4 regions of the Streptomyces sp. NPDC051913 genome follow, and region 1 is predicted to be linked to each of the others. Evidence: riboswitches for the same ligand, from Rfam matches in the RefSeq annotation. Region 1 holds a riboswitch; each other region holds the start of a gene.
What was found. Region 1 has a riboswitch for cyclic di-AMP ahead of ACIHIX_RS44000 (M23 family metallopeptidase). Riboswitches for the same ligand answer to the same signal wherever they lie in the genome.
Positions count from the first base shown of each region.

Region 2: another riboswitch for cyclic di-AMP. It lies ahead of ACIHIX_RS12835 (peptidoglycan DD-metalloendopeptidase family protein); the one in region 1 lies ahead of ACIHIX_RS44000 (M23 family metallopeptidase).
Region 3: another riboswitch for cyclic di-AMP. It lies ahead of ACIHIX_RS27170 (C40 family peptidase); the one in region 1 lies ahead of ACIHIX_RS44000 (M23 family metallopeptidase).
Region 4: another riboswitch for cyclic di-AMP. It lies ahead of ACIHIX_RS04595 (transglycosylase SLT domain-containing protein); the one in region 1 lies ahead of ACIHIX_RS44000 (M23 family metallopeptidase).

Region 1 covers NZ_JBIUCI010000026.1:95,044-97,836, forward strand. Annotated here, with positions in the region: gene ACIHIX_RS43990 (alginate lyase family protein) at 1-979, shown strand, start outside; tRNA gene ACIHIX_RS43995 (tRNA-Met) at 1,056-1,129, shown strand; cyclic di-AMP (ydaO/yuaA leader) riboswitch at 1,434-1,591, shown strand; gene ACIHIX_RS44000 (M23 family metallopeptidase) at 1,603-2,637, shown strand; gene ACIHIX_RS44005 (aldo/keto reductase) at 2,749-2,793, shown strand, end outside.
Region 2 covers NZ_JBIUCI010000004.1:37,921-40,713, forward strand. Annotated here, with positions in the region: gene ACIHIX_RS12830 (alpha-galactosidase) at 1-949, shown strand, start outside; cyclic di-AMP (ydaO/yuaA leader) riboswitch at 1,246-1,425, shown strand; gene ACIHIX_RS12835 (peptidoglycan DD-metalloendopeptidase family protein) at 1,430-2,380, shown strand; gene ACIHIX_RS12840 (Tat pathway signal sequence domain protein) at 2,633-2,793, shown strand, end outside.
Region 3 covers NZ_JBIUCI010000009.1:168,254-171,046, reverse strand. Annotated here, with positions in the region: gene ACIHIX_RS27180 (ATP-dependent Clp protease proteolytic subunit) at 1-457, shown strand, start outside; gene ACIHIX_RS27175 (hypothetical protein) at 465-773, shown strand; cyclic di-AMP (ydaO/yuaA leader) riboswitch at 1,110-1,330, shown strand; gene ACIHIX_RS27170 (C40 family peptidase) at 1,334-1,807, shown strand; gene ACIHIX_RS27165 (LysE family translocator) at 1,883-2,506, opposite strand; gene ACIHIX_RS27160 (LysR family transcriptional regulator) at 2,595-2,793, shown strand, end outside.
Region 4 covers NZ_JBIUCI010000001.1:983,293-986,085, forward strand. Annotated here, with positions in the region: gene ACIHIX_RS04590 (CocE/NonD family hydrolase) at 1-806, shown strand, start outside; cyclic di-AMP (ydaO/yuaA leader) riboswitch at 987-1,191, shown strand; gene ACIHIX_RS04595 (transglycosylase SLT domain-containing protein) at 1,197-1,643, shown strand; gene ACIHIX_RS04600 (HAD family hydrolase) at 1,648-2,454, opposite strand.

The sequences.
Region 1 (2,793 bases):
GTACAAGTACGAGCCCGAGCCGTACGCGAGTGTCGACTGCCCCGGCGGCGACCACGCCGACCGCCCGGCGCACGGCTGTGTCGAGGAGCGCGAGGACGCCATCGCCGCCTACACCCAGGCCCTCCTCTTCCGGATCACCGGCAAGCGGCAGCACGCCCTGAAGGCCAGGGAGATCCTGGACGCCTGGTCGGCGAAGATGCGCCGGCACACCGAGGAGGACGCCGGGCTCCAGACCGGGTGGGCCGGGTCGACCTGGGCCCGGGCCGCCGAGATCGTCCGGCACAGCCCCGGCGCGGGCTGGCCGGCGGACCGGGTCGCGCGGTTCGAGACCATGCTGCGCACGGCGTATCTGCCGACCGTGACCCGCAAGGTCCCCGACTACAACGGCAACTGGGACCTCGTGATGACCGACGCGGCCATCGGGATCGCCGTCTTCCTGGAGGACCGGAGGGCCTTCGACCACGCCCTCGAACGGTTCCGGGAGCGCGTGCCCGCCTACTTCTACCTGGCCGAGGACGGCACGCTGCCGCTCACCCCCAAGGGGGCGAGCATCACCACACCGCAGAAGCTGACGACGTACTGGTTCGGGCAGAAGACGTACAAGGACGGCATGTCCCAGGAGACCTGCCGCAACTTCAAGCACGTCGGTTACTCCGTCGCCGCCACCGCCCACATCGCCGAGACCGCCTGGCACCAGGGCATCGACCTCTACGGCGAGATCAAGGACCGGCTGAAGAGCACCCTCGCCTTCCACGCCCGCTACCAGGCCGGCGAGTCCGCGCCCGCGTGGCTGTGCGGCGGGAAGGTGGACCGGAACATGGGCCCGGACCTGGAGGTCGCCCTCAACCACCTGGAGGGCCGCCTCGGCCTCTCCGTCCCGGCGGCCCGCAAACTCGCGGAGGAGACCCGCCCGGCAGGCACCGACAACCTCTTCGTCTCCTGGGAGACCCTGACCCACGCGGGCAACCCGGCCGACTGAGAAACACAGGTCGAGCGGGCCCAGGGGTAATGCGTGCGCGAGCAGCCCCGCGGATGGCGTACTATTGAGTCATCGCCGCGGGGTGGAGCAGCTCGGTAGCTCGCTGGGCTCATAACCCAGAGGTCGCAGGTTCAAATCCTGTCCCCGCTACTGATGGCCCAGGGCCGGAATCTAATGGATTCCGGCCCTGAGTCGTTTCCGGGTCGTTTCCCCTCACGCGGCAGTTGTCACGGCGGGTGATCGCTCGACCCCCCTCCGCATAACAACTGACATACCGTCAGTACCTGTGAGCTTCCTGAGGTCGGGTCAACTCGCCCGTTTTTCACCGGCCATGACCCCTACGTCCTGCTGAAAAAGGTTAATGATCAAGCGGAACAGCTTGGAATCAGCACCCCGGGTCTATTAACGTTCGATAACGCAGCGCGGTCGTCCCAGCCGTCACAAGAGTCGGCTCCGTGCGCACGCGCCGAATCCCGCAAGGGAACCGGGGAACCACCAACTTGGGGTGAATCACGCGGAAGTCGCCGTGGCAGCACGGCGGTTATACGCGCGTAGGAGACCTTCCTGCTCCGAACCCGTCAGCTAACCCGGTAGGCGAGAAGGAAGGAAAGGAGCACGCCCACGTGGCGTCAAACCGGCCTGCCCCCGAGGCCCCGTATGTGCCGAGCCAGCGCAGCACCGATGCCTTCGGCTACGGCAGCTACCACCACGACGAGGGTCCGCAGGAGGTCTGGAATCCCACCGAGGACTCCCTCCGGCCGGCTCGCGGCAAGCACCGGGTGGCCAAGCAGCGCGGCGGGGGACTCGCCCGCAGCTCCACCGTCCTGGGCGTCGGTGTCATAGCCGCCGTCGGCGCGGGCGGTATGGCCAGCGCCAACACCGGCAAGCCGCCGGTCTCCATCTCGATGCCCGACCTGCCCTCCGTGGGCGGCGTCTTCGGCGGTGACGACGAGGCCCCCAAGGGTTCCGCCACCGCGCTCAGCAGCCTGGCCACCAGCACCACGGAGACCGCGGAGAGCGGCTCGGACGCCGGTGAGGCGCTGCGCAACCGGATCATGGCGCAGGCCGAAAGTCAGCAGAACCAGGTCGACAACAAGGTCCAGCTCGCCGCCGAGGCCGAGGTCGCCGAGCAGTCCGCGAAGGCCGAGGCCGCCGCGCTGAAGCAGGCCGCCGACGACGCCGCCGAGGCGAAGAAGGCCGCCGAGGAGAAGGCCGCGAAGGAGGCCGAGGCCAAGCGTCTCGCCGAGCTCGCCAAGCAGTTCACGCTGCCGACCTCCTCGTACACGATCACCTCGACCTTCGGTCAGGCCGGTTCGCTGTGGTCCTCCGGCTACCACACCGGTCTCGACTTCGCGGCCCCCACGGGCACGCTGATCAAGGCCATCCACAGCGGCACCATCACGGAGGCCGGCTGGGCCGGCTCCTACGGCTACCGCACGATCCTCACCCTCGACGACGGCACCGAGCTGTGGTTCTGCCACCAGTCCTCGATCAGCGTCAGCGTCGGCCAGAAGGTCAGTACCGGTGAGGTGATCGGGCGCGTGGGCGCGACCGGCAACGTGACCGGGGCCCATCTGCACCTGGAGGTCCACCCCGGCGGGGCGGACACCGGCATCGACCCGATGGCATGGCTGCGCAGCAAGGGCCTCACTCCCTGAGGCGGGTCTCCTTCTGAACCCCGGCGGTCCTGACGCTCACCCCCCGACGTCAGGGCTGCCGGTTCTCCGTGTCCGGAATATCGGCTTCCGGTACGGGTGTTGATCCCGTACATGACTTCTCTTCGCAAGCTGGGCACGTCCGACCTCGAGGTCTTC
Region 2 (2,793 bases), on a different contig from region 1:
CGGCATCTGGGTCGAGCCCGAGATGGTCAACCCGGACAGCGACCTGTACCGGGCACACCCGGACTGGGCGCAGTTCCAGCCGGGACGAAAGCGGACGGAACTACGCAATCAGTTGGTCCTGAACCTCGCGCGCGAGGACGTCCAGGAGTACCTCTGGGGGCAGCTCGACGCCCTGCTGTCCAGCGCCCCGATCGACTATGTGAAGTGGGACTTCAACCGCTGCTTCACGGACGCGGGCTGGCCCGGCGAGCCCTACCCGCAGCGGCTCTGGGTCGACCATGTGCACGCCTTCTACGCCCTGCTGGACCGATTGCGGGCCGCCCACCCCGGCGTCGCCTTCGAGTCCTGCTCGGGCGGCGGCGGCCGGATCGACCTCGGTGTGATGAGCCGCACGGACCAGGTGTGGACCTCCGACAACACCGACCCCCTCGACCGGCTCGCCATCCAGCACGGCTTCAGCCAGCTCCATCCCGCGCGCGCGATGGCGGCGTGGGTCACCGACAGTCCGAACGCCATGCTCAACGGCCGGGTCAGCTCGCTGCGCTTCCGGTTCGTCAGCGCCATGGCCGGTGTGCTCGGCGTCGGCGGCGACCTCACGCGGTGGACGGAGGAGGAGCTCGCCGAGGCCCGCGAGTGGGTGGAGCTCTACAAGGGCATCCGGCCGCTCGTGCAGCGCGGCGACCAGTACCGGCTGCGGGCTCCGCAGGGCGGACTGAGCGCCGTGCAGTACGTCCTCGGGGGCGAGACCGTCGTCCTCGCCTGGCTCCAGGCGCAGCACTACGGCGAACCCGTCCCGGCGCTGCGGCTGCGGGGCCTCGACCCCACTGCGTCGTATGAATGCCTCGAAACGGGCGAAATTCTCAGAGGGGCCGTATTGCAGCATCACGGCCTACGGGTGGGATTGCGGGGCGATCTGGATGCGGCAGTTCTCCGACTGCGTCGCATCTGAGCTTTCTGTCCGAATTGGTGGCTTGGGTGGCCTTCATTCCAACTCGCTCTGGAATAAGGGAAGCTGTGCGAACGGCACGTGAGGAGCGTCATATCGGTGACCCTGTGTCGCCCGTCATGTTCACGTAATGCGCCTCCAATTGCTGGGGATTTGCCTTCCGGGAAGCGGTGCTGATGCACGGAGGGTGAGCGGGAAATTCACAGCGGATCAAGAGGAATGCAATCGTCCTGGAACCCCTTACTTGTCCCTTTGCGTCTTCCTCGCTTACGTTCGCCACCAATCCGGACGGACGCCCAATCCTGCCGCCGCCCGGAATCCGCACAACTCACCCGTGAACGGCAGGAGCGGGGGACCCACAGGTACAAGTGCCTGGACCGGTCTTCCGGAACAGGCTTGGGGTTAAGGCGCACCTCGGTGCGCCCGGGCATCTCCAGTCCGCACCCGACAGCTCACCTCGTAGGCGCCGGAGAGGAATTCGCCATGCCCGCCAAGGGTAAGCACCGCCGCCCGAAGTCCCAGCGCCTCACCCGCTCGATCGCCGTCGCCGGTACCGGCGGCGCCGCTCTCGCTCTGCCTTTGATGGGCGCCGCCGGCGCCCACGCGGCCACCCCGCAGTCCGTCTCGCAGTCGGTTTCGGAAAAGGCCGTTCAGTCCCTTCCGGTCGCCGAGAAGACGGTCGCCGAGAAGGCCACGCAGAAGAAGGGTGCCGCGAACACCGCTACCGTGCGCACCTATTCGGTGCGGGCGGGCGACTACCTCTCGAAGATCGCCGACGAGCAGAACGTCACCGGCGGCTGGAAGAAGCTGTACTCGGACAACCGTGAGGCCGTCGGTTCCGACCCCTCGCTCATCCACCCGGGTCTGAAGCTCACGCTCGGCAAGAAGGCGGCGGCGAGCGCGGACAAGTCGGCGAGCGCGGAGAAGTCCGCGAGCACCGAGAAGTCCACGAGTGCCGAGAAGTCCTCGTCCTCCTCGGACACGACGACCGCCACCCAGAGCAGTGAGTCGACCAGCACCGCCGGCGGCTACACGCTCCCCGTGGCCGGCGCCACCGTCGGCACCGCCTACCACACGGCGGGCAGCATGTGGTCCAGCGGCTACCACACCGGCACCGACTTCGTCGTCCCGACCGGCACCTCGCTGAAGGCCGTGGCCGCGGGCACCGTCGTCTCCGCCGGCTGGGGCGGCGCGTACGGCAACCAGGTCGTCATCAAGCTGGCCGACGGCTACTACGCGCAGTACGCCCACCTGTCCGCGCTCTCGGTCTCGTCCGGACAGACCGTCACCGAGGGCCAGCAGATCGGTCTCTCCGGCGCCACCGGCAACGTCACCGGACCGCACCTCCACTTCGAGATCCGCACCACGCCGGACTACGGCTCGGACGTGGACCCGGTCGCGTACCTCCGCTCGAAGGGTGTCGCCGTCGGCTGACGCTCCTTTGCGAGGGTGCCGCGTCGGCTGACGCTCCCTCCCCCGATGCCACCGAAGGCCGGACCCCGATCCCCGGGTCCGGCCTTCGGTGTTGGGTCTTGCCGTTTCATGATCGCTTCATTGCGGTCTTGTGGCGCGGCTGTCCAAACCGTCGACAGGGAGGGGAGGGTGGGACCACAGTGATCTCCGAGGGATGCAAGCGCTTTCTACGCGCCTTCGCGTCCGCATCCGCACCCGCACCCGGAGGTCCCCGTGCCCGGCGTCGACCGACGCACCGTCATCAAGGGCGCCGCAGCCGCGGCCGCCGCGGCCCAGTTCTCCTGGGCCCTGTCCCGCACCGCCGCCGCGGCGGACGCCGACGACACCGAACTGCGCTGGTTGGAGGGCCCGGCGCCCGACGTCCACGCCGGAAC
Region 3 (2,793 bases), on a different contig from region 1:
GAACCCCGACCGGGACATCTCGCTGTACGTCAACTCCCCCGGCGGCTCCTTCAGCGCCATGTCGGCGATCTACGACACGATGCGGTACGTCTCCTGCGACGTGGAGACGATCTGCCTGGGACAGGCCGGGTCGTCCGCGACCGTGCTGCTGGCGGCAGGGACCCCGGGCAAGCGGTCCGCGCTGCCGGGTGCGCGGATGATGCTCCACCAGCCCTCCCTGTCCGAGCCGGTGGCGGGGCAGGCCGGCGATCTGGCCATCCAGGCCGAGGAGTTGGGGCGCGTCCGCGACCGGCTGGAGGAGATGCTCGTACGCCACACCGGGCGGACGCGGGAGCAAGTCACCGAGGACATCGAGCGGGACAAGATCCTCACCGCCCAAGAGGCCCTGGAACACGGCCTGGTGGATCGGATCGTCCCCGGCCGCCGGGCGTCGCGCCCCTCGTCCGACACCCGGTGAGCGGGCGATGCTCCCACCCGAACTGCCTCCGCTGCCCGCGCTGACGCGCGCCGAGGGCGAGTTGATCGACCGTTATCTCGACGTGGTCGATCTGCTCGGCCGGATCAACCCCGCGCACCCCGGGGACACCTACCGCGGGCTGCGGGCCGCCCAGGCGTTGGTCGCCAAGGCGGCCGAGCTGCGCGACGCGCTGGCGACGATGCACCAGCGGGGCGAGGCCGAACTGCACGCGGCGACCCTGACCCGGGCGCTGCGCGTCCTGGACGGGGAGCGGCGCACGGCGCGGGTCATGGTGCCGCCGCACTCCGACAGTTGACGCACCGGCACCGGTCCGGACCGGATGTCGCGACACGAGGCGTCCGGACCGGCCTTCAAACGCACCAAAAGACGTACCCCCATATGGCGTAGCCAGCAGTAGTTTTGCGGGCCCGTCAGGCTTGCGCAACGCGCGTAGCCCAGGGCCGGAATGAGGTGTTCCGTCGCTGGTCCGAGGCTCCTCGGGCCCCTCGACGGTCGCTCGAACAGAGGAGTGTCCACCCGAACGGGTGAGTGGTGAGTAACAACACAAATCCCCGATTCCATTGGGTTTTTCGGCATTGAGTGCGTGAAGATCCCTGTCTGACGACAAGCCCCCGCCGCAGCGGCGGGGCGGTCCGGGCGGACGCCGAGTCCTGCCGCCGCCCGGATGACCGGTCGACAGGAGTGGATCGGCAGGAGTGGAGGACCCAGGCAAGACGGGTCGCCGGGAAGGTCGCTCCCTTCGGGGAGACCGGTCCGAGCAGCCCTTGGGGTGAAGCCGCGACAACGCGGCCGGGCAACTTCGCCAGCCCGAATCCGACAGGTCATCCTTCACAGGCGGCTGACGAAGGGTTGCGCATGTCTGCGCTCAATCGTGTCCCGTCGCTGATGGCCCGAGCCGGTACGGCCTCGGCCCTCACCATCGCCGCAGTGGGCGGCTCCATCGTGATCCCGGGCGTCGCCTCCGACGCGGAGGCCGCGACACCGGCGACGAAGGCACTTCAGGTGGCGGCCTCCAAGAAGGGCTCGCCCTACAAGTGGGGCGCCACGGGACCGCACAGGTTCGACTGCTCAGGGCTCACGCTGTACTCGTACAAGAAGGCGGGCAAGACCCTGCCCCGCACGGCGGCCCAGCAGTACAACAAGACCCGCCACATCTCTTCCGGCAGCCGCAAGGCCGGAGACCTCGTGTTCTTCCACTCGGGGTCGAACGTGTACCACGTCGGCATCTACGCCGGGAAGGGAAAGATCTGGCACTCCCCGAAGAGCGGGGAGGTCGTGAAGCTCGAGAAGATCTGGTCGAGCAGCGTCTGGTACGGCCGGGTCAAGTAGCTCCCCGCCGAGCGGACCGGTGACTCTCCCGTGGGGGTGACGGCCACCTGACCGGCCGTCACCCCCGCGGGGCTCTCAGCCGAGGCCCGCCAGCGGTTCCAGCAGCAGCACGACGCCCAGCACGCTCAGCGCGGCCCCCGTGCCCCCCGCGACGAGCCGTGCGGCCCGCGGGCGCCGCAGCCACCGGCCCAGCCGGTCCACCAGCAGCGCCACCGCCGGGAACCACACCAGGGCGAGCACGACCACGATCAGCGCCAGCAGCAGCGTGCGGGGCAGCACGGGCCGGCCCGCCGGCACGAACTGCGGCAACAGGCTCAGGAAGGTGATGGGCGCCTTCGGGTTCAGGGCATTGGTGACGAACCCCTGCCACACCGGCCGCACGCCGCCGCCCCCGGACTCCTCGACCGCGCCGTACGGACGGCTCAGCGAGCGCAGCGTCCGTACGCCGAGGTAGAGCACATAGGCGCCGCCCAGCAGTTGGAGCGCACGGAACAGCGCCGGTACGGCCGCCAGGACCGCGGCGACCCCGGCCACCGCGAGCGCCGTGTGCAGCAGCAGCCCGCCCGCGACGCCGAGGGCACTCGCGACACCGGCCCGGCGCGAGACCAGGGCATTGCGTACGACGACCGTGAAGTCGGCGCCGGGCATGGCGACCATGCCGGCGGCGACCCCGGTGAAGGCGATGAGCTGTCCGTCCATGCCGTCCAGCGTGCCGTGCCGGAGCCTTCAGCAGGTATGTCGAATATTCTGGGTCCGCCTTAAGCATCCCTTTAGCCTGGGGGCCCGTATGTACGATCCGAACCGCCTCGCCGCCCTGGTCGCGGTCGCCGAGGCCGGCTCGATCACCCGGGCGGCCGAGCGCCTCGGGTACACCACCCCCGCGCTCTCGCAGCAACTGGCCAAACTGGAGCGGGAGGCGGGCACGGCGCTTCTCGTACGGCATCACCGCGGCGCGCGGCTCACGGGCGCCGGCGAGCTGCTCGCGG
Region 4 (2,793 bases), on a different contig from region 1:
TGGGCGAGGAGACCTGGGTGCTGGGGCGGCCCCGGGTGCGGTTGCGGGTGACGTGCGAGGTGCCGCGCGGACAGGTGATCGCACGGCTGTGCGATGTGGCGCCGGACGGTGCGTCGACGCTGGCCACCCGGGGCGTGCTGAATCTGTCGGCGCGGCACGGGCGGGACCGGGCGGTGCCGTGGGAGCCGGGGGCGACCGGGGAGGTCGCCTTCGAGCTGAACGGCATCGGGCATGTCTTCCCGCCGGGTCATCGCATCCGGCTCGCGGTCTCCTCCGCGTACTGGCCGTGGATCTGGCCGCAACCCGAGTCAGAGGCCGGCCTCACGCTGGACCCGGCGGGCAGCTTCCTCGAACTGCCGGTCAGGACCCGTGACTTGGCTGCCGACATCGGCTTCGCAGAGCCCGAACAGTCCGCGCCCCTCGGGGTCAACTTCCCGGCCACCCTCGACGAACCCCGCCCCGAGCGGCTGGTCGTCCGGGATGTCGCCAAGGGCGAGTGGCGCCTTGAGGTCGATCCGCGGTACGGCGGCACCCGGGTCTATCCCGACGGCCTGGAGTTCACCGAGGACGCACTGGAGACGTACACGATCGACGAGACGGACCCCCTGTCGGCCCGCGCCCGCTCGGAGTGGTCGATCCGGCTGCACCGGCCGGAGCTGGGCTGGGACACGACCGTCCGGACCCGCTCGGAGATCATCTGTGAGGCGGCTGTGTTCCTGACCTCCGACGAGGTGATCTGCACCGAGGGCGGCGAGGTGGTCTTCCATCGGACCTGGGAGAAGCGGATTCCACGGACCGCCGGTTAAACGCCAGTTGGGGATGATTGCCCGATTTGCCGTTCTCGCGCTCGACGGTGACTTGCCTCACGCTCCCACGCCCCTAATCCCCGTGATTCCGGGCCTCACAATCCACGCACCAAGGTCAACAGGTGCGATCTGTGAATCCGGTACTTGTTTCGGACATGTGCAGTCGCATACGTTCCCGGCCCGGGTGGACGCCGAATCCTGCCGCCGCCCGTAGACCGCTCACACAGAGAACTTCACGGCAGGAGCGGGGGAACCAGGTAAGTCGCCGTACCGGACGTCTTCGGACATTCCGGTACGGCTTGGGGTGAAGTAATGCCTTCTCGGCATGACCGGGCAGCTCCCGCCCGAACCCGACAGCTCACCTCGCAGGCGCCGGAGAGGAACTTCGTCATGCGTCTGTCCCGCAAGCTCGCTGTCACCGGTGCCGCCGTCGCCGCACTCGCCTTCCCCGTCGTCGGCGCGACCACCGCGTCCGCGGCCACCACGACCACGGTCACCGCCACCTCGCTCGGCTACTCCGACACCCTCGACGGCTGGATCCGCGCCTCGCTCCAGGTCATGGCCCAGAACGGGATCCCCGGCACCTACGACGGCATCTACCGCAACGTCATCCGTGAGTCCTCGGGCAACCCGTACGCCATCAACAACTGGGACTCCAACGCGATCGCGGGCACGCCCTCCAAGGGCCTGCTCCAGGTGATCGACCCGACCTTCAACGCGTACCACGTGGCCGGCACCTCGTGGAACTCCTACGACCCGGTCGCGAACATCACCGCGGCCTGCAACTACGCGGCCGCGGTGTACGGCTCGATCGACAACGTGTACGGCGCCTACTAGAGATCTAGCGATACAGCCGATCGAGGACGACGGCGACGCCGTCGTCCTCGTTCGAAAGGGTGATCTCGTCCGCGACCGCCTTGAGTTCGGGGTGGGCGTTGGCCATCGCGACACCATGGGCCGCCCAGTCGAACATGGGGATGTCGTTGGGCATGTCACCGAAGGCGACGGTGTCCCGCGGGCCGAGGCCGAGGTACTCGGCGGCCAGCGCGAGGCCCGTCGCCTTCGTGATGCCGCATGGCTGGAGTTCGACGGTGCCGGGGCCGGACATCGTCACCGTCGCGAGGGAACCGACGACTCCGCGCGCGGTCGCCGCCAACTCGTCGTCCGACAGGGTGGGATGGCGCAGCAGCACCTTGCTGATCGGCTCGCACCACAGGTCGTCACGGCGGCCCACCCGCACGGCGGGCAGGGTCGGGTGCGGCATCAGATAGCCCGGCTCGATGAGCGTGAGCCCGTCGACCCCGTCCTGGTCGACGGCGGCGTACACCTGCCCCACCTCCGCCTCGATCTTGCCGAGCGCGGTCTCGGCCAGCTCCCGGTCCAAGGTGACCGACCACAGCAGACGGTCCGCGCCGGCGTCGTACACCTGCGCGCCCTGCCCGCACACCGCGAGCCCGGTGCTGCCGAGGTCGTCGAGGAGCGGCCGCACTCTGGGGGCCGGTCGGCCGGTCACCACCAGATGCCGGGCCCCGGCCGCCGCCACCCGCGCGAGCGCGGCGAGCGAGCGGTCGGAGAGCGTGTCGTCGCCCCGGAGGAGGGTTCCGTCCAGGTCAGTGGCGACGAGTGAATATGCGGTGGGTGCGGCCATGATCAGAGAATACGGATGGAATCCCCCGCCGACTCGACGCGAACCGGACGGCCGCACCTTTCACATCCGTTGACGTCGGCTCCGGTTGGCGCCCCAGTGGAATCCCGCACCACGACAGGGGAGTTGGCGTCCTCGAAGAGCCGGCCCGCGTCCCGTCGAGGCCGTGGGACGTGATCACGGATTCGTGAGTGTCTGTGAGCGTGCACAGAGAATGAAGCATTTCACCCTCTTGTCATTGAAGAGTCTGTCGGGTTACCTACTGTTGCTCGCGGGTGTCGCCCTCTTTGAAGTCTGTGCACGCTCACAGACGCTGGGCGTTTTCTCATGCTCTGTGAAAGG